DNA from 4 places in the Pseudarthrobacter scleromae genome. Region 4 is predicted to be linked to each of the others. Evidence: riboswitches for the same ligand, from Rfam matches in the RefSeq annotation. Region 4 holds a riboswitch; each other region holds the start of a gene.

Region 1 (4,823 bases), on a different contig from region 4:
CAGCCAGGCCGAACAGGATGTCTGCCACTGCGTCGCTGGTGACACCGGGTCCGGCGGGAAGGTCCAGGTCACCGGCGGCGGCCGCGGCAGCCTCCCGGAGCGCGGCTTCGAACGGTTTTTCCAGCAGCTGGCGCACCCGGATCAGTTCCGGGGCCCACTCCCATTCGTCACCCACGCCCTCAAGGCCCGAGTAGTGGAGCTCGTAGAGGCAGAAGAGCGTCAGCTGGAGGTCGTCGTCGCCAATGATGTCCAGGGTTTCGGGAAGATGGCCGGCCACCGTCCGGTGCAGGGCCTCAAGGGCGCCCCCGTCCGTGCGCGGCAGCTCCGCGAGGGTGCTGAATAATGCGGCGCTGACGGGACCCCGTGCTGCTGGGATTTTCATGGTGCTCCTTCAGGTCTGGCGTGTGCCGGTTCCGTGCCCCCTGCACTGGGGGCCGGAAGATGGTGGTCAGCGGCCGCTGGTGCCGGGCGCTGGAGACGAGGCGATGCTGGAGGTGCCGGCGTCGGAGCCGTCTCCCGCAGCGGCCGGGTCTGGTCCACGGGCGAGCATGATGGCCAGGGCAATCATGGCCAGGCCAAGAACCAGGTGGAGCCAGTTGTCGGCATCGTTTGCGGGGAGGAAGTTCGCCGGAGTGGTGTCACCGACCAGGAGGCCGTACAGCCAGAGGATTAGGTAGATGACGCCTCCGTAGATGAGGAAGTTCCGTGCCTGCGGGTGCGAGCGCGACATGAGGACGCCGGTAAGTCCAAAGAGCAGGTGCACGGCGTTGTGGAGGACGGACACCTGGAAGATCCCGAGCAGCAGCGCTCCTGATCCGTGCCCGGCCAGGTGGAGCGCGTCATAGTGTGAGGTGACGCCGGGAATGAATCCCAGGATGCCGGCCAGGCAGAACACGGCGCCCGTTGCGAGCGCAGCCTTCTGCAGGCCTGTTCGGGCGCCTACCCGGCGGATGCTGGCTGACATGTGCTGTACTCCTCAAACCCTGGAGACAACATAGTAAGCATGATTACTAAATAATTGCTAAGCAGGCTTTGTATTCTGCCGGTGTTTGTGCGCCGGCCACTAGCCTTCCGGGCCGGCCCATGAGTAGGGGTTTGTGTACGGACCTCCGCGGCGGCCGTGGTCGTAGCCTTGCTGCCAGGACTTCCCGACGGCGGACACCAGTTCCGCCAGCAGGGAATAGTAGGGGTGGTCCGGGCCGATGAAAATCATCTCGTCCCAGGCTTTGTCCAGCGCCGCCCGGACCTGGTTCTCGGTTGCTGGACCGGTCACGACGCCCTCCTGGATTGATCACCCGCCACTGCGCTCGAATGTACTCCCGGCCTTGCAGGGGTGTCCATGCCAGGAAAAACCTGTCATCCCTGGCCGGCAGGGCGCCGCGCGGTGCAGGCTTTCAGGGCGTCACTCCGCGCCAGCCGACCGGAGGATGTCGCGGAGTGCCTCGACCACCAGGTCATGGTCCTGCACCTGCGGCAATCCGGACACGGTGACGGTTGCTACGGCGCCCACCCCGGTGACGTACACGGGGAAAGAGCCGCCGTGCGCGGCGTAGAGGGCCTGGTCGAACCAGGCGTTGTCTTCAATACGTCCGCCGCCGCGCCGGGCGCGCAGCCCCACCAGCAGGGAAGGAACCTCGTACCGGGCGGCGGTCCGCTTCTTTGCCCGGATCCAGTGCCCGTTGTCCGGCGTTGCCCCCGGCAGGGCCACGTGGAAGAGGACCTGCTCGCCCTTGGTGATGTCGATGGCGATGGGGAGCCCGCGCTCCTTGCCCAGCTCCACCAGGAGCAGTCCCAAGTTCAGGGAGTCGTCCAGGGAGAAGCCGGGAAATTGGAGCTCCCGGATCTCCGCCTCGATCCGGGCGATCAAGGCTTCAAGGGATCCCTCCGGCTGGGCATCGCGGGAATCCGGATCGTACTCGGTCACATCTGGTGGATTCGCAGTCATGGCCCACAATCTACCCCTCCCTGCGGTAAACTGGACCACGCCCAACAGGGCGGATATTTCACCAAACAGAATCATTCAACGACAGGGGAGCGCCGCCGTCGGCATCACTGGCCATGCCAGGGACCGCAGGTGGGCGCTGAGAGTGCGGACAGCCGCAGACCCTCGAACCTGATCCGGTTAGTACCGGCGCAAGGGAGTCGAGTTCTCGAAGTGCGCGCAGCGGCAGCAGTGCCGGTAGCCGCGTCCACTTTCCCCTCCTGTTCCTCAGGAGGATCACATGGCAACAACAGCAGTCAAGAAGCCCGCCCGCAAGTCCTGGCGCGTCGTGGACATCGTGGTGGCGGCCCTTATTGCCGTTGCCGGCGGCGTCATTTTTTGGGCCTGGTCCCAGGGGGCGGCCGCAGTCTCGGGACCCATGAACGCCGTCTACCCGCCCCTGACCGGCCTGATCGCCGGCGGCTGGATGATCCCGGCCGTCCTGGGCATGCTCATCATCCGCAAGCCAGGCGCCGCGCTCTTCTGCGAGACGGTGGCCGCCACAGGTGAACTGTTCATGGGCTCCCAGTACGGGGCGTCCGTTCTGTTCTCAGGATTCGTCCAGGGCCTGGGTGCCGAGATCATCTTCGCCATCTTCGTGTACCGGAAGTTCAACCTGCCCGTGGCACTGCTTGCCGGCGCCGCCGCCGGCCTTTTCTGCGGCCTGAACGACTCCTTCGCGCCGTGGGGCTGGAACATCGCCTACGCCGCCGGCGACAAGCTGGCCTACATCATCTTCACCGCCATCTCCGGCGCCATCATCGCCGGAGCACTGTCCTGGATGGCCACCCGCGGCCTGGCCAGGACAGGGGTCCTGAGCTCCTTTGCATCACGCAAGGCGGCAACGGAGCCCGTCTTCTCCTGATGGGCGCCCCTTCGCGGCACGAGGCATCCGTCGCGGTGCGTCCGGCTGCCGTCACAGCCCGCGGCTGGGGCTGGCGCCATGCGGGGCGCGCCAAGCCGGCCGTCCGTGGCCTCGACCTGGAGATCCGCCCGGGGGAGCGCGTGCTCCTCCTGGGGCCATCCGGCGCGGGCAAGTCCACGCTCCTGCATGCCCTGGCAGGGGTACTGGGGGACATAGACGACGGCGGCGACGCCAGCGAGTCCGACGAGACGGGTTCGCTGCTGGTTGACGGTGCCGTGCCCCGCGAGCAGCGCGGCCGGGCCGGACTGATGCAGCAGGACCCGGAGACGCAGGTTGTCCTCTCCCGCGTTGGCGACGACGTCGCCTTCGGCGCCGAGAACCTCGCCGTGCCCCGCGAAGCCATCTGGGCCCGCATGCACGAGGCGCTGGACGACGTCGGACTTTCCCACCTGCCGCTGGACCACCCGACGTCGGCCCTGTCCGGCGGGCAAAAACAGCGCTTGGCGCTGGCAGGAATCCTCGCCATGCGGCCTGGCCTGATTCTGCTCGACGAGCCCACGGCGAACCTGGACCCTGCCGGTGTGCTGGAAGTCCGCGACGCCGTGGGCCGCTGCCTGGACAAAACCGGTGCCACGCTGGTTGTGGTGGAGCACCGGGTGTCCGTGTGGAAGGACCTGGTGGACCGAATCGTGGTGCTGCAGCCGGGCAGCGCCACTGATGATGCCGTGCTGCTTGACGGTCCTCCGGACCGGGTGCTCGCGGACGCGCGGACCATGCTGGCGGCGGCCGGTGTGTGGGTGCCCGGGTATGTTCCTGAGACGCGTGCAAGGTCGGGCAACCCGGCTGCCGGCTCCGGCGGCCTCCTGCTGGCGGCCGAACACCTTGCGGTTTCCCGGGAACGTCCGCGCCGCAGCGGCTTTCGGAAGGTGCCCCCAGCGCCCGTCCAGCACGATATTTCCGCGCAGGTCCGGGCAGGGCAGGCGCTGGCCATCACAGGCGCCAACGGCGCGGGCAAGTCAACGTTTGCGCTGACCCTTGCGGGACTCCTGGAGCCCGTGGCTGGAAAGGTGTCCGCCACCCTGGACCTCAGCCGTGGCGCCGGGATAGACCCTTATAAGTGGAAAGCCGAGCAGCTCATCGAGCGGATTGGCACCGTGTTCCAGGAGCCAGAGCACCAGTTCGTCACCGGGAAGGTGCTGGACGAACTCCTGTTCGGTCCGCGGCACCTGGGGCACGGTGAGGAGCGCGTGGACGAGCTGCTGGAGCGGTTGCGGCTGACCCACCTCGTGGACGCGAACCCCTATACGCTGTCCGGCGGCGAGAAGCGGCGCCTCTCCGTGGCCACGGTCCTGGCGGCACATCCCCGCGTGCTCGTGCTGGACGAGCCGACGTTCGGCCAGGACGCCAACACCTGGGCGGAGCTGGCCTCGTTCCTGTCCGAGCTCCTGGATGGCGGCACCGCCGTGGTGTCCGTGACGCACGACGCCGAGTTCACCGCCGCGCTGGGTGGAACCGAGCTGCGGATGGCTGCCGGGGAACCGGTGGCGCCATGAGGCAGGAACTGAACCTGCGGGGCAACCAGGCCCTGCTGACCCGCGCCAATCCCCTGAGCAAGTTCGCCGCCGTCTTCCTCATCACGGCAGTGCTGGCGCTTTCGATCGACTGGGTTTCCGCGTCGGTGGCGCTGGCCTTCGAATTCCTGCTGTTCCCGCTCGCAGGCCTGACGCTGACGCTGCTGTGGCAACGCGGCTGGCCGCTGATCCTCGCAGCGGCCGTGGGGGGCTGGAGTACCTCAATCCTGGCTCCGGACAGCGGAAGGACGCTGATCGACGTCGGCATCTGGACCATGAGCGAAGGCTCGCTGGAACTGGGGATCGGCTTCATGCTGCGCGGGCTGGCCATCGCCCTTCCGGCGGTGCTGCTCATGAGCTGCACCGACCCCACGGACCTGGCCGATGCCCTGGCACAGAAGGCCCG
Region 2 (4,823 bases), on a different contig from region 4:
ACCTTGAGCATCACGGTGCCCATGGCGAGGTCGGCAGGCAGAAGGTCCTGGCTTGCGGCTTGTGCAGTCATTGATAACTCCCGGTGCTGTGGGCCTTCCGGTCGGCAGCCCTTACACTCTTAAAATTACTTGAAGCTTCAATTTATTCCAAGTCCCGGGCCGGATATCTTTTCAGCGGATGACCCGACCGCCCAGGACAACGTGCGCCAGGCCATGGACCGCCTCCGGTACCTTCCGCGGGTCTTCCCGGCACACGACAACATCTGCCCGCGCCCCTTCTTCCAGGCCGTCCGCGCCCAGCCACTCCCGCGCACTCCAGCACGCGGCGTCCAGGGCAGACGCCATGGGCAGGCCCGCAGCATGGAGGGCCAGGATCTCGTCGGCGATCCTGCCGTGCCTGATCACGCTGCCGGCGTCGGTCCCGGCGTAGATCCGCACGCCTGCCTCGAACGCCTCAAGCACCCGTTCCTTCCGCCGTTCCCACAGTGAACGCATGTGCGCCGCATACCGCGGAAACTTGGGCGCCGCCTGGGCAGCAATGTCCGGGAACGTGGCGATGTTGACCAGGGTGGGCACAATGGGCACCTTCTGCTCCACGAACCTGGGCAGGTGCCTCGGCAGGAGGCCGGTGGCGTGCTCGACGCAGTCGATGCCGGCGTCCAGCACGTCATCGAGCGTCTCTTCCGCGAAGCAGTGGGCGGTAACGCGTGCGCCTTCGTCATGGGCGGCCAAGACGGCATCGCGGACGACGGCGGCAGGGAACGACGGCGCGAGGTCGCCGGCGTCGCGGTCAATCCAGTCCCCCACGAGCTTGACCCATCCGTCGCCTTCCCTGGCCTGTTTACGGACAGCTTCCACCAGGCCCTCCGGTTCGACTTCCTCAGCGAAACCCCGCAGGTACCGGCGCGTGCGCGCAACGTGGCGTCCGGCGCGGATCAGCACCGGGACGTCTTTTCTGTCCTGCAGCCACCGCGTGTCAGCAGGGGAACCTGCGTCACGGATCAACAGTGTGCCGGCCATCAGGTCCGTCCGCGCCTGCTCTTCGGCGGTCGGAGCATCCACCGCCCCTCCCACGCCGAGCCCGATGTGGCAGTGGGCATCCACGAAGCCCGGCAGCACCCATCCCGCCAGGATCCGGTCCGGGGCCTTTGCCGGCCGGCGGAACGTCAGGCGCCCGTCAACAGACCACAGTCCGCGCTGTCCACTCCCGGGTCCGGTCAGGACCGTCCCCGTGAACTCGATGATTTCTGCCATGTGCACCTCTTTCCTGCCCGGTCAGGCTAGCACCGGCAATGTGACAAGCTCCGAAAGAAAGGCTGTGGTAGCTTTCATCTTGACCACACGGGTGCCCCTGCAGGGGCTGAGATCGGGCTGACGCAGCCTGCGACCGTCGAACCTGTCCGGGTAATGCCGGCGAAGGAAGTGAGTATTCCTTGAATACACCAAATCAGCAGCTGAACCCTGCCCGCAACACCCCGGGTGCCACCACTGACGGGAACCCGCCCCCGGTGACGCAATCCCTGAAATCCCATTCCCTGGCCTACCTCGAGGACGCCGGGACCGGTATCCGTGTTCCCGTGACGGAAATCGCGTTGGAGCCGTCCCCCAACGGCGTTCCGAACCAGCCGTTCCGGACTTACCGGACGGCCGGTCCGGGGAGCGACCCCGTTCAGGGTCTTCCTCCTTTCCGCAAGGATTGGATCGAGGCGCGGGCAGACACGGAAGCGTACAGCGGCAGGGAGAGGAACCTGCTCGACGACGGCCGCTCGGCCGTGCGCCGCGGCGCCGCCAGCGCGGAGTGGAAGGGAGCGCCTCCCGTGCCCCGCCGCGCCGTCGAGGGACGGACCGTGACACAGATGCACTACGCACGGCAGGGCGTCATAACCCCGGAAATGCGCTTCGTGGCGCTGCGGGAAAACTGCGATGTTGAACTGGTCCGGAGCGAACTCGCCGCAGGACGGGCCATCATTCCCAACAACATCAACCACCCCGAATCCGAGCCGATGATCATCGGCAAGGCCTTCCTGGTGAAGATCAACGCCAACATCGGCAACTCTGCAGTGACCAGTTCAATCGCCGAAGAGGTGGACAAGCTGCAGTGGGCAACCCGGTGGGGCGCCGACACCGTCATGGATCTCTCCACCGGCGAGGACATCCACACCACCCGGGAATGGATCATCCGCAACTCGCCTGTCCCGATCGGCACCGTCCCCATCTACCAGGCCCTGGAGAAAGTCAACGGCGAGGCCAACGCCCTGACCTGGGAGATCTTCCGCGACACCGTCATCGAACAGTGCGAACAGGGCGTGGACTACATGACCATCCACGCCGGCGTGCTGCTCCGGTACGTTCCCCTGACCGCCAACCGCGTCACCGGCATTGTGTCCCGCGGCGGATCAATCATGGCGGGGTGGTGCCTGGCGCACCACCGGGAGAACTTCCTCTACACGCACTTCGACGAGCTCTGCGGGATCTTCGCGCGGTACGACGTCGCGTTTTCCCTGGGCGACGGCCTGCGGCCGGGCGCGACGGCGGATGCCAACGACGCCGCGCAGTTTGCCGAGCTGGACACCCTCGCCGAGCTCACGCAGCGTGCCTGGGAGTACGACGTCCAGGTGATGGTGGAGGGTCCTGGACACGTTCCGTTCCACCTGGTCAGGGAGAACGTTGAACGGCAGCAGGAGCTGTGCAAGGGCGCACCGTTCTACACGCTGGGCCCGCTGGTGACCGACGTTGCCCCGGGCTATGACCACATCACCTCCGCCATTGGAGCCACGGAAATTGCCCGCTACGGCACGGCGATGCTGTGCTACGTCACGCCCAAGGAACACCTGGGGCTGCCCAACAAGGACGACGTCAAGACAGGGGTGATCACGTACAAGATCGCTGCCCATGCGGCAGACCTTGCCAAAGGCCACCCGGGCGCCCACGAACGTGATGACGCACTGTCCAAGGCACGCTTCGAGTTCCGCTGGCGTGACCAGTTTGCGTTGTCGCTGGACCCGGAGACGGCCGAGGCCTTCCACGACGAGACCCTCCCGGCCGAACCGGCCAAGACGGCACACTTCTGCTCCATGTGCGGGCCCAAGTTTTGCTCCATGCGGATCAGCCAGGACATCCGGGACGAATACGGATCCGCGGAGGCACAGGCAGCCCTTGCTGAAGCGGCAGCCGGCATGCGGGGCAAGAGCGAAGAATTCCTGGCTGCCGGCGGGAAAGTTTATCTGCCGGAGCTGAGCGTTCCGCCGGGGCGGTAGGAGCCTGCAGGTTCCGTCCGGCTGGTCATTGGGGGCCGGCCGGACGGGCTCCTGTGGAGGGCAGGTTCGGGCGGGATCAGGAGGCGCGTGCCTCCACGCGGCCTGAGTCGCTGATGAACGAACGGATGATGCGGTCCCCTTCCGGGGAGTCGTGGGGCCGGTGGCCGCCGGCGGCCGTGCGGTGAACCGCCCCGGTCTCACGGAGGTAGCCGGCGATCTCCTCGTAGAGCGGCTCCCAGCCGCCGGTCAGGACGAGCGTGGGCACGCCGGGAACGATATGCAGCGGGGCTTCCCAGGACGGCGCCTGCAGCCGCAGCCGCCTGGCAGAACGCTTCTCCTCGGCAGTCACCGGCTGCTGCAGGTCGGTGGCATAGACCCTGCGGACGAACTCGCGCTGGAAATCCTCGTCACTGAGTTGATGCCGGGCGTTGAACAGGGGCTGCATCAGCCCGATGTGCGCCGCCGTGGCCGGCAGTTCAGCGGTCAGGGACAGGCAGGCCGGCTCCACCAGGGTCAGCGAGTACACAAGGTCCGGACGTTCGACGGCGGCCATCATGGCGGAGATGGCTCCTTGCGCATGCGCCACGACGTGCCCGCCGGCGGTGCCCCGGCCGTCGTCCCCAAGGGATTCCAGCAGGATGCGCGTGTCCTCCGCGAACGAGGACGCAGTGGGTTCGGCAACGGGATCGAAGCCGTGGCGGCGCAGGAACAGGGCATCGTAGGACAGGGCTATCCCGTGCTGGCGGGGCCAGGCTGCGGCGCCGAAGCTGCCCGCGCCGTGCGCGAACACTACCCTCTGCTTGAACATGACCCAACCCTATTCCACGGCACCGGTATCCCAACCAAGTAGCGCCAAGTGTCGTTATGAACGGTCAAAACGACACCTGGCGCTACCTAGCTGGGAGAGGGGGATGGCTACTTGCCGAGGAACTTGTCGAAGCCCTTGGGCAGGTTCAGCTGGGAGGGATCGAAGTCGCCCGCCTGCTGGCCAAAAGCTGCGCCGGTGGGCAGCGCCTTGGCGGCGTTCGCCCGGCGGGCCTCGGCGTCCTTGCGCTCCTGCGCGGCTTTGGCCGGGTTGCCGGATTTGGCCTTCTTCTTGGGCGCGTTCTTGGCGTTCTTCCGGGCACCGCCGCCGGCCCCCGGCATCCCGGGCATCCCTGGCATGCCCGGCATCCCGCCCTGGGCCATCTTCTTCATCATCTTCTGGGCCTGCGCGAAGCGCTCCAGCAGGCCGTTGACCTCGGAAACGTGGACGCCGGAACCGCGGGCGATGCGGGCACGGCGGGAGCCGTTGATGATCTTGGGGGCCACGCGCTCATGCGGCGTCATGGACCTGACGATGGCCTCCACGCGGTCGATCTCGCGCTCGTCGAACTGCTCCAGCTGCTGGCGGATGTTCTGGGCACCCGGCATCATCATGAGCATTTTCTTCATGGAGCCCATGTTGCGGATCTGCTGCATCTGGGCCAGGAAGTCGTCAAGGGTGAAGTCCTCCTGGTCGGCGAACTTCTTCGCCATCCGGGCGGCTTCGTCCTTGTCCCAGGACTTCTCGGCCTGCTCGATCAG
Region 3 (4,823 bases), on a different contig from region 4:
GTCCTCCACCGGAAGCTGCGGGGCCGCGGCAATCCGGTAGCCGCCGTCGGGAAGCTGGACAATCTCCTGGTCCGGCATGTTCAGGCTGGCACCCTCCCTGGCACGCTCCAGCTCCACGCGCTTGAGCCCCACCTCTTTGAGGAGGACCAGGACGTCTGAAGGGCTGCCGCCGTCCAGTTCCGCCTGGGCACCCTTGTAGCTGAGCTTGGCGCGGCTGCGCATCCGAGCCCGCCTGACCGTCACGGTTGTGACCTCGGCGCGGGCATCAAGGCGGAAGTCCCACACGAACGCGGAACAGTCCTGCCCCGGCAGGAGGCTTCCGGCGCCCTCGCTGATGACCTCCGGGTGCAGCGGAATGCGGCCGTCCGGGGTGTAGAAAGTCTGGCCGCGGCGCCGCGTCTCGGCATCCAGGGGACCGCCGGGAGCCACGAATGAGGGCACGTCGGCGATGGCGTAGAGCACGCGGTAGCTGCTGCCGTCCCGTTCAATGTGGAGCGCCTGGTCAAGGTCCGTGGACGACGCCGGATCGATGGTGATGAAGTCGATGCCCGTCAGGTCATGGGACGGCAGCTGCAGTGCCGACACCGCGGCCTCGGCGTCCTCCACGGCATCTTCCGGGTAGTCGCCCGGCAGCTCAAGCTCCGTCCGCAGGGCGCTGAGTGCAGCCTCGAGGGCGTTGGTGTGCTCGTGGACACTGGGGGCCAGCCGATGATGTGACACGAAAATCAGCGTAGCCCGAATTCCGCGAATAGTGCAGGGAACCGCCCGCGGGATGCGCCGCAGATCCGGCGCCGCGTCACGGGCGGGCGGCGTCCAGCGCGTCGAGCAGCGATGCGGCTGCGGCTGCCGGATCGTCGGCTTCCGTAATGGCCCGGACCACCACGATCCTGCTGGCCCCGGCTTCCACCACCTGTTCCACGTTGCCGTGGTCTATCCCGCCGATCGCGAACCAGGGCACGCCGCCGTCGGACTGTCCCTGCCCCTGCGCCGCTGAAGCGGCGGCCGCATACGTCACCAGGTCCAGGCCGACGGCGGCGCGGCCGGGTTTGGTGGGTGTTGCCCACAGCGGGCCCACGCAGAAGTAGTCGAGCGCCGCCGGGCCGGCGGCCGCGGCCAGGGCGGCATCCACCTGTTCAGGGCTGTGGCTGGACAGGCCGATGGCGGCGTTCCCGTTCAGCAGCGTCCGGGCTGCCTTGAGGGGAAGGTCTTTCTGCCCGATGTGGAACACCGGCGCTCCTGACAGCACGGCAATGTCGGCGCGGTCGTTGACTGCCCATAGCCTGCCGTGGCGGACCGCCGCCTCCTTTAGGATCGCTAAAAGTTCCAGCTCCTCGGCGGCTTCGATGGACTTGTCCCGGAGCTGGATGATGTCCACGCCGCCAGCGAATGCGGCATCCACGAACTGTTCGAAGTCGCCCCTGCTGCGGCGCGCGTCCGTGCAGAGGTAAAGGCGCGCACTGTGCAGCCCGGCGCTGCCCTCCGCGTTGATAAAGGCGTCTGTTCCGGACGGACGGGAAGCGGCGGCAGGGGGGTGGGACACATTCATGGGAGCCAGCCTAATTCCTTTACACTGGGCTCGTACTGCGGGAGCCGCGGCAGCTGTCACAAAGCGCCGGGCTGAGAGGGCGTCAGAGCCGACCGCTTGACCTGATCCGGTTAATACCGGCGTAGGGAAGGAGACTACCGATGCCTGACGTGCATGCCGTAAGCGGCCCCCCGTCTTCCGGCTCCACAATCACAACCGACGTTGCGGTGATCGGCGGAGGAGCCATCGGCCACGGCATCGCCTGGGAGGCGAGGCGGTCGGGCCGTTCGGTGGTGGTGATCGACGACGCCCCCGGCTCCGGAGCCAGCTGGGCGGCCGCAGGGATGCTTGCGCCGGTGAGCGAACTGCACTACCAGGAGGAGGACCTCCTGGAACTCATGCTCGAAGCCTCCGCCCGCTGGCCCGGTTTCGCTGCGGACCTCGCTGCGGCCGCGGACTCGAATCCCGGATATCTTACGACGCCGACCCTCGCCGTGGGTGCCGATGCCGCGGACAGGCGGGCGCTGCTGGACCTGCGTGCCGTCCAGCAGGCCAACGGCCTCACGGTTGAACCGCTCACCATCCGCGAGGCCCGGCGCCGCGAGCCCCTCTTGAGTCCGGGCATTGCCTGTGCGCTGGATACGCCGGGGGACCACCAGGTGGACCCCCGGCTGCTGGTGGCCTGCCTCCGCCGGGCCCTGGCGGGGGGTGCCCGCGCGACCGGAAGCGGCGTTGCCCGCGCCGCAGAGGGATTCGCCGTGCCGGACAAGGCAGCCGGCCTGCTCTGGCAGGACGGGGCCGTAGCCGGGGTAGCCCTGGAGGGCGGGGGTACCGTGCTGGCCGGGGAGACGGTGGTGGCCAACGGACTGCACGCCCCGGGACTCACCGGACTGCCAGTGAGCCTGCACCTGCCGCTGCGGCCGGTCCATGGGGACATCCTTCGACTTGCGGTACCGGCGCACCTCAGGCCCCTGGTGACCTCCACCATCCGCGGACTCGTGCGCGGTGTCCCCGTATATATCGTTCCGCGGCAGGACGGAACAGTGGTGATCGGGGCAACCCAGCGTGAGGACGCGTTGGGCAGGGGGGCGGGCTCCAGCGCCGGGGCGGTATCGGCAGGAGGCGTATACCAGCTTCTCCGCGATGCCCAGGTGCTGGTGCCCGCGGTCGCTGAGCTGGAGCTGCTCGAGTGCACGGCCCGCGCCCGGCCCGGCACACCGGACAACGCCCCGCTGCTCGGAAGGGTGCCGCTGCCCGGAGGACCTGAGGACCTGCAGACGGCGTCTGAAATGCCCGGCGCCCAAGGGTCACGCCACGTGCAAGGGCTCATCATTGCCACCGGATTCTTCCGGCACGGCATCCTGCTCACCCCAGCTGCGGCCGCAATCTGCCGCGAACTCATGGACGGCATCGAGGACCCCCGGTGGGCCCCGTTCAACCCCGGCCGGTTTCCCGCTGCTCCCTCCCACCTGGTTGAAGCGGCTGCAACCCCACCCAACACCCAGGAGACAGCATGAATATCACCCTGAACGGAAGCGGCCACACCGTGGCCAACGACGCTTCCATCACCGCGCTCGTCAGCGAGGTCACCGGCCGTCCACTGGCCGCGGACGGCCGGGCCACGGACGGGCGGAAGCTGGGTGTGGCCGTAGCCCGCAACGCCCAGGTGGTGCCCCGGAGCCTGTGGTCCGCCACGGCGCTCGCCGAGGGCGACGACGTCGAACTTGTCACGGCAGTACAGGGAGGCTGACCACCATGACCGGAACCACCATTACCAACAGCCAGCTCTCCGGTGTCCAGGACCCCCTGGTGATCGACGGCGTCCCACTGTCATCCCGGCTCATCATGGGCACCGGCGGCGCGCCCAGCCTGGACGGCCTGGGCGCCGCACTCCTGGCCTCCGGCACCTCACTGACCACCGTGGCCATGCGCCGCTATTCGCCGGATGAGGCGGGTTCGCTGTTCCAGCTGCTGGTGGACCACGGCATCCGGGTCCTGCCCAACACCGCGGGGTGTTTTACTGCGCGTGATGCTGTGCTGACCGCTGAACTCGCACGGGAGGCCCTGGAAACCGACTGGGTGAAGCTTGAGGTCATCGCCGACGAACACACCCTCCTGCCGGACGCCGTGGAGCTCGTGGACGCCACAGAGCAGCTGGTCAACAGGGGATTCAAGGTCTTCGCGTACACCAATGACGACCCCGTGCTGGCCCTGCGGCTGGAGAACCTCGGAGCCACCGCTGTGATGCCGCTTGGCTCGCCCATCGGCACCGGCCTGGGCATCCTCAATCCGCACAACATCGAGCTCATCGTGTCCCGGGCCTCGGTACCGGTGGTGCTTGACGCGGGCATCGGCACGGCCTCCGACGCAGCCCTCGCCATGGAACTGGGCTGCGACGCCGTGCTCCTGGCCACGGCGGTGACCCGGGCGCAGAACCCTGCCCTGATGGGGGAGGCCTTCAAGCACGCCGTCATCGCCGGTAGGCTGGCGAAAGCGGCTGGTCGCATACCCCGCCGTGAACATGCGCTGGCGTCGTCGGCAATGGAGGGCCGGGCCGAGTTCCTGTAGGCCCGCCTTCTGCCGGCCGGCGCCCTGATCCCAGGAGCAGCAGTGGCCGGCAAAGATGCACTTCCCCCGGAACGGATCGACGAAGCCCTGGCTGAACTGCCTGACTGGCGGGCCGGCAACGGCGGGCTGGTCACTGTCTTCAAGATGCCGACGGCGGCTGCCGCACTTGAGCTGATTGCCGCCGTCGGACGCCTGGCTGAGGAACAGAACCACCATCCGGACCTCGACTGGCGTTACAACCGCGTCTTTATCCGTTACACGTCCCACGACGCCGGGGGACAGGTGACCGGCCGGGACCTCGCCGCAGCCGCGGCAGCAAGTGAAGCAGGGGCAGCGGCGGGCGCCAAGGCAGAGCCCGCAAAGTACGTGCAGGGGCATTAGCTGGCTGCACAGCGTTGGTTGCCCCCAGCAGAACAGTCGGGTCGCTGAGCGTCCGCGCCACCAGCCCCTGTGTCCTTAACCGGCGGTGGCCGCCACCCCCAAGGGGATAGCGGCCACTGCCGGTGGGCTTGAAGTGCGCTGCACGAGGTGCCCGGCAAGCCTCAGGCCCGAAGGATTGCCGTGAGCCGTTCTGTATCCTGGCGCGCACGTGAACGGCCCAGGTAGATGGCGGCCGCCGTTGCGGACGCGGCTCCGAGCACGATCGGCAGGACCCAGGGGATCCAGGTGCGTCCCGGCAGGTATCCGAATCCGGCGGCCATCAGGATGATCCATGCCAGGGCTGCCACGG
Region 4 (4,823 bases):
GGAATCCGTGGACCGGCAGATGATCGTCCGCCAGCGCGACGACAGAATCCAGATCGCTGTCCTCGAAGACGGCGTCCTGGCCGAGCACTTCGTGTCCAAGACCCAGCAGGACTCCCTGATCGGCAACGTCTACCTGGGCAAGGTCCAGAACGTCCTGCCGTCCATGGAAGCTGCCTTCGTGGACATCGGCCGCGGCCGCAACGCCGTGCTGTACGCCGGCGAGGTCAACTGGGAAGCCGTCAACCTTGAGGGCAAGCAGCGCCGCATCGAGAACGCGCTGAAGTCCGGCGACACCGTCCTGGTCCAGGTGACCAAGGACCCGGTGGGCCACAAGGGCGCGCGCCTGACCAGCCAGATCTCCCTGCCCGGCCGCTACCTGGTGTACGTTCCCGGCGGCTCCATGACCGGCATCTCCCGGAAGCTGCCCGACGTCGAACGCAACCGCCTGAAGCGGATCCTCAAGGACCGCCTTCCTGAGCACGCCGGCGTGATTGTCCGTACGGCTGCGGAGGGCGCTTCCGAGGAAGAGCTGACGCACGACATCAACCGGCTGCGCGCCCAGTGGGAGGGCATCGAAAGCCAGTCGAAGTCCACCAAGATCCTTGCCCCGGAGCTGCTCTACGGCGAACCGGACCTCACTATCAAGGTGGTCCGCGACGTCTTCAACGAGGACTTCTCCAAGCTGATCGTTTCAGGCGAGGAAGCCTGGGACACCATCGAGGCGTACGTCACCTACGTCGCCCCGGACCTGGTGGGCCGCCTCGAGAAGTGGACCAAGGACCAGGACATCTTCAGTGCCTGGCGGATCGATGAGCAGATCCACAAGGCCCTGGAGCGGAAGGTCTTCCTGCCCTCCGGCGGCTCGCTGGTGATCGACCGTACCGAAGCCATGACCGTGGTGGACGTCAACACCGGCAAGTTCACCGGCAGCGGCGGCAACCTGGAAGAAACAGTCACCAAGAACAACCTGGAAGCTGCAGAGGAAGTAGTTCGCCAGCTCCGCCTCCGCGACATCGGCGGCATCATTGTCATCGACTTCATCGACATGGTCCTTGAGTCCAACCGGGACCTGGTCCTGCGGCGCATGGTGGAGTGCCTGGGCCGTGACCGCACCAAGCACCAGGTTGCGGAGGTCACCTCCCTGGGCCTGGTGCAGATGACCCGTAAGCGCATGGGCACGGGGCTCCTTGAGGTGTTCGGCGAGCAGTGCGAAGCCTGCGCCGGCCGCGGCGTAGTCACCCACGATGACCCGGTGGAACACCGCCGCGCCAACATTGTGGCTGCCGAGCATCACGTGCAGCGTTCCGAGCACCGCCCGGAAGCACGCACCGAGGGCAACCGCATCGAGGCTCAGCGCACGGACAGCAGCCAGCCCGGTGTCCGTCCTGACAGGAAGCGCCGCCGCGGCCGCGGCGGCCAGCAGCCGGACGCAGCCCCGGCAGCTGCCGTCCACGTCCACACGGTCCACCCTGATCCGACGGACGCCGAGCGGCATGCGAAAGCGGAGGCCACCAGGCTGGCCCTTGCCAACATCGCGGCGGCTGCACATGCAGCCCACCTGCATGACGACGAGTTGGCCGCCGCCAGGCAGGCAACGCAGGCCCAGCCCGCAGTGCCGGCTGAAACGGAGAAGCACGACGGCGATGCGTCCAGGCCCGCTGCCGTCCTGACCTTTGGCGGGGAGAAAGTCGTCCTGCCCTTCGTGGAGCACGCAGAGGAGCAGCAGCCAAAGCCTGCGCTCACCCTGGACCGCCTGGCTGCAGCCTTCGCCCACCTGGGCGAGCCCTCCCCGGCAGCCGGCACGCCGGCCGAAACGCCGGCTGGACAGCCGGTACAACGTGGGGCTGAAGAGAGTCCCCAGCAGGCTCATGCCCCGGAGCGGACCCCCGAGCCGGTGCCGTCCCCGGAGCAGCGGGAACCGGCCAACGTCCAGCCGCAGCAGCGGCCGGTGGCTGCCGCAGCGGAGAAGGACTACTCCGACCACACCCTGGAGCAGTCACGCCCGCGCAGGGCACGCCGCAATCGCAGTGCCAGCCGCGCACAGGGAGCAGCCAACGAGACCTCGGTCCAGCAGCACGAGAATGTTCCCGCCGCCGCGGCCGGGCATTCCCACGCCGCCAAGGCACCGGGAGCGGACCAGGCGGGTGCTTCAAAGCCGGCCGGCGACAAGCGGCCGGACGCCCCGATTATCCTCGGCGTCGGGGTCCCTGCCTCAGAGCTCTAGGAACTGGAGCTGCCAGGAACGGAGCTCCTGGAATCCCGAACCCAGGGCGGGCATTAACCGGATGCCCGGCCAGCCACAGACAGTGGCCGGCCGGGCATCCGTCATTTAAGGCGCGTTCCGCAGCGCTCGTGAACACCCGGTATTGGACACCGGCGATCCACCCCGCTCCGGTCGCACTGTGTCACCTTCACGCTGTGGACCGCAAAAAAGCTAGGCTGGGGAACCGACACGGGGTGCCGCGCAGAGAGCCGGCTGAGATCCAGACCCGTTGAACCTGTCCGGCTAGCACCGGCGAAGGGATGTCTCTTGTCTTCCACCTTTGCACTGCCCACTGCCACCATCCAGGACACACCCGCGCCTGCTCCCGGGCCCGCAGCTGTTTCTGCGTCTGCAGCCCCCACCCGCGAGTACCGCGACACGCCCCGGGTGCTTTCCATTGCCGGATCCGATCCTTCCGGCGGGGCCGGCGTCCAGGCGGACCTGAAAAGCATCGCCGCCCACGGCGGTTACGGAATGGCCGCCATCACCGCCCTCACCGCACAGAACACCCGCGGCGTGCGCGGCGTCCACGTTCCCCCCGCCAACTTCCTCACCCAGCAGCTCGATGCCCTGAGCGACGACATCAGTATCGACGCCGTGAAGATCGGAATGCTGGGCGATGCCGGGGTGATCGACGCCGTCCGTGCGTGGCTCGAAAAGGTGCGTCCCGCCGTCGTGGTCCTGGACCCTGTCATGGTGGCCACCAGCGGCGACCGGCTCCTCCAGGAATCCGCCGAAGCCGCGCTTCGCGGCCTGCTGCCGCTGGCACACCTCATCACGCCCAACCTGGCTGAACTCGCCATGCTTGTGGGCGGCGACGTGCAGGAGACCTGGGAAGGCGCCCTGGAACAGGGCCGGAATCTTTCCGCCGCCACGGGAGCCACGGTTCTGGTCAAGGGCGGGCACCTCGTAGGGGCCGAATGCCCCGACGCCCTCGTTAACACCGCAGGCCTGTTGTCCAGGGACGTGGTGGTGGTTCCCGGACAGCGGGTGGCAACAGTGAACAGCCACGGCACCGGATGCTCCCTGTCGGCGGCCATGGCCACGGTCCAGGCCCGGGTGGGGGACTGGGAGGCAGCCCTGCGCGAGGTCAAGCCCTGGCTTGCCGGCGCGCTGGAGGCCTCGGAGACCCTGGAGGTGGGGGCCGGCAACGGGCCCGTGCACCACTTCCATCACGTGCCCGCGGTGCGCGGGAAGGGGAGCTTCGCGGCGCAGCTCTGGGCGGGCGCCGCAAAGGACCTCGAGGACATTTACGCGCTGGACTTCATCCGCGGCCTGGTTTCCGGCAGCCTGCCGGAGAAGGAGTTTGCCTACTACCTCGCCCAGGACGCCATCTACCTCAACGGCTACTCACGGGTGCTCGCGCGGACCAGTGCACTGGCCCCCACCGAAGAGGAGCAGCTCTTCTGGGCACGTTCCGCCGCACAGTGCCTGGAGGTGGAGTCTGAGCTGCACCGCTCCTGGCTTAGTACACGGACCGTTGAGCCGCAGCTGGGACCCGTGACCAAGTCCTACGTGGACCACCTGACGGCGGCATCGGCGTCGGGCAGTTACGCCGTGCTGGCCGCAGCAGTCCTGCCCTGCTTCTGGCTGTATGCCGAGGTGGGCACAACACTCCACGCCCAGTTCGTGGCTGCCGGGGAACCAGGCGGCCACCCCTACGCCGAGTGGCTGCGCACGTACGCGGACGAGGACTTCGCTGCCGCCACCCGCACGGCGGTTGCCATGGTGGACGGGGCCGGCCGCGCTGCTTCCGCGGGGGACCGGGATGCCATGGTGACGGCGTTCAGGCAGTCCTGCCGCCTCGAAGTGGACTTTTTCGACGCGCCGCGCATTCATTCCTGACACCTGGTGGCGCGTCCCGCCGGTACTATGGTGGGGCACAGGTAAGGGCGTGGACCTGGGCTGTGGTGCCTATCACAGACAACCCGCCGGAACCAGCCTCATTTGCGGCCGAAGCCAAAACTAGCGTATTCTAGATCTTCGGTGCTTACGCCAACACTTGGGTTATGACCCCACGGCGTTGAGGCACAGCGAGAGCCCACCCAATCATGGAACCGGGTTCCGCACGCAAATTTGTAATAAACGTCGAGAGAAGTGAGTTCCCAAGTGGTGTACGCGATTGTCCGCGCAGGCGGCCGCCAAGAGAAGGTTTCCGTTGGAGACTTCGTTACCCTGAACCGCGTCGCCGGTGGAGCTGGCAGCACCATTCAGCTGCCCGCACTGCTCCTGGTTGACGGTGACAAGGTCACCTCCGCCGCTGCTGACCTGGCCAAGGTAACTGTTACGGCTGAGATCCTCCAGGACCTCCGTGGTCCTAAGATTGTGATCCAGAAGTTCAAGAACAAGACCGGTTACAAGAAGCGCCAGGGTCACCGCCAGGAACTGACCAAGGTCAAGATCACTGGTATCAAGTAACCTTCCGTTACTGTTCAGGTTTTTCAGCAGATTCCCCAGAATTTAGAGGCAGGCATTTCAGATGGCACATAAAAAGGGCGCGAGCTCCACTCGCAACGGTCGTGACTCCAACGCACAGTACCTTGGCGTCAAGCGCTTCGGC

The links. Region 4 has a riboswitch for thiamine pyrophosphate ahead of thiD (bifunctional hydroxymethylpyrimidine kinase/phosphomethylpyrimidine kinase). Riboswitches for the same ligand answer to the same signal wherever they lie in the genome.
Region 1: it holds a riboswitch for thiamine pyrophosphate, as region 4 does, so the genes downstream of both, IEX33_RS13565 (ECF transporter S component) here and thiD (bifunctional hydroxymethylpyrimidine kinase/phosphomethylpyrimidine kinase) in region 4, are expected to answer to the same signal.
Region 2: it holds a riboswitch for thiamine pyrophosphate, as region 4 does, so the genes downstream of both, thiC (phosphomethylpyrimidine synthase ThiC) here and thiD (bifunctional hydroxymethylpyrimidine kinase/phosphomethylpyrimidine kinase) in region 4, are expected to answer to the same signal.
Region 3: it holds a riboswitch for thiamine pyrophosphate, as region 4 does, so the genes downstream of both, IEX33_RS03395 (FAD-dependent oxidoreductase) here and thiD (bifunctional hydroxymethylpyrimidine kinase/phosphomethylpyrimidine kinase) in region 4, are expected to answer to the same signal.

What each region holds. Positions count from the first base shown of each region.
Region 1 is NZ_BMKV01000005.1:56,823-61,645, forward strand. It holds gene IEX33_RS13545 (iron-containing redox enzyme family protein) at 1-382, opposite strand, end outside; gene IEX33_RS13550 (DUF4383 domain-containing protein) at 449-964, opposite strand; gene IEX33_RS13555 (hypothetical protein) at 1,064-1,273, opposite strand; gene IEX33_RS13560 (heme-degrading domain-containing protein) at 1,403-1,945, opposite strand; TPP riboswitch at 2,019-2,158, shown strand; gene IEX33_RS13565 (ECF transporter S component) at 2,223-2,846, shown strand; gene IEX33_RS13570 (ABC transporter ATP-binding protein) at 2,846-4,399, shown strand; gene IEX33_RS13575 (energy-coupling factor transporter transmembrane component T family protein) at 4,396-4,823, shown strand, end outside.
Region 2 is NZ_BMKV01000001.1:1,028,969-1,033,791, reverse strand. It holds gene IEX33_RS04800 (VOC family protein) at 1-71, opposite strand, end outside; gene IEX33_RS04795 (amidohydrolase family protein) at 172-1,254, opposite strand; TPP riboswitch at 1,332-1,439, shown strand; gene thiC (phosphomethylpyrimidine synthase ThiC) at 1,434-3,257, shown strand; gene IEX33_RS04785 (alpha/beta fold hydrolase) at 3,334-4,065, opposite strand; gene ffh (signal recognition particle protein) at 4,173-4,823, opposite strand, start outside.
Region 3 is NZ_BMKV01000001.1:709,437-714,259, forward strand. It holds gene IEX33_RS03385 (RNB domain-containing ribonuclease) at 1-720, opposite strand, end outside; gene thiE (thiamine phosphate synthase) at 797-1,546, opposite strand; TPP riboswitch at 1,574-1,691, shown strand; gene IEX33_RS03395 (FAD-dependent oxidoreductase) at 1,687-3,042, shown strand; gene thiS (sulfur carrier protein ThiS) at 3,039-3,275, shown strand; gene IEX33_RS03405 (thiazole synthase) at 3,281-4,093, shown strand; gene IEX33_RS03410 (4a-hydroxytetrahydrobiopterin dehydratase) at 4,136-4,474, shown strand; gene IEX33_RS03415 (hypothetical protein) at 4,636-4,823, opposite strand, start outside.
Region 4 is NZ_BMKV01000003.1:62,893-67,715, forward strand. It holds gene IEX33_RS08385 (Rne/Rng family ribonuclease) at 1-2,224, shown strand, start outside; TPP riboswitch at 2,444-2,541, shown strand; gene thiD (bifunctional hydroxymethylpyrimidine kinase/phosphomethylpyrimidine kinase) at 2,531-4,108, shown strand; gene rplU (50S ribosomal protein L21) at 4,373-4,681, shown strand; gene rpmA (50S ribosomal protein L27) at 4,743-4,823, shown strand, end outside.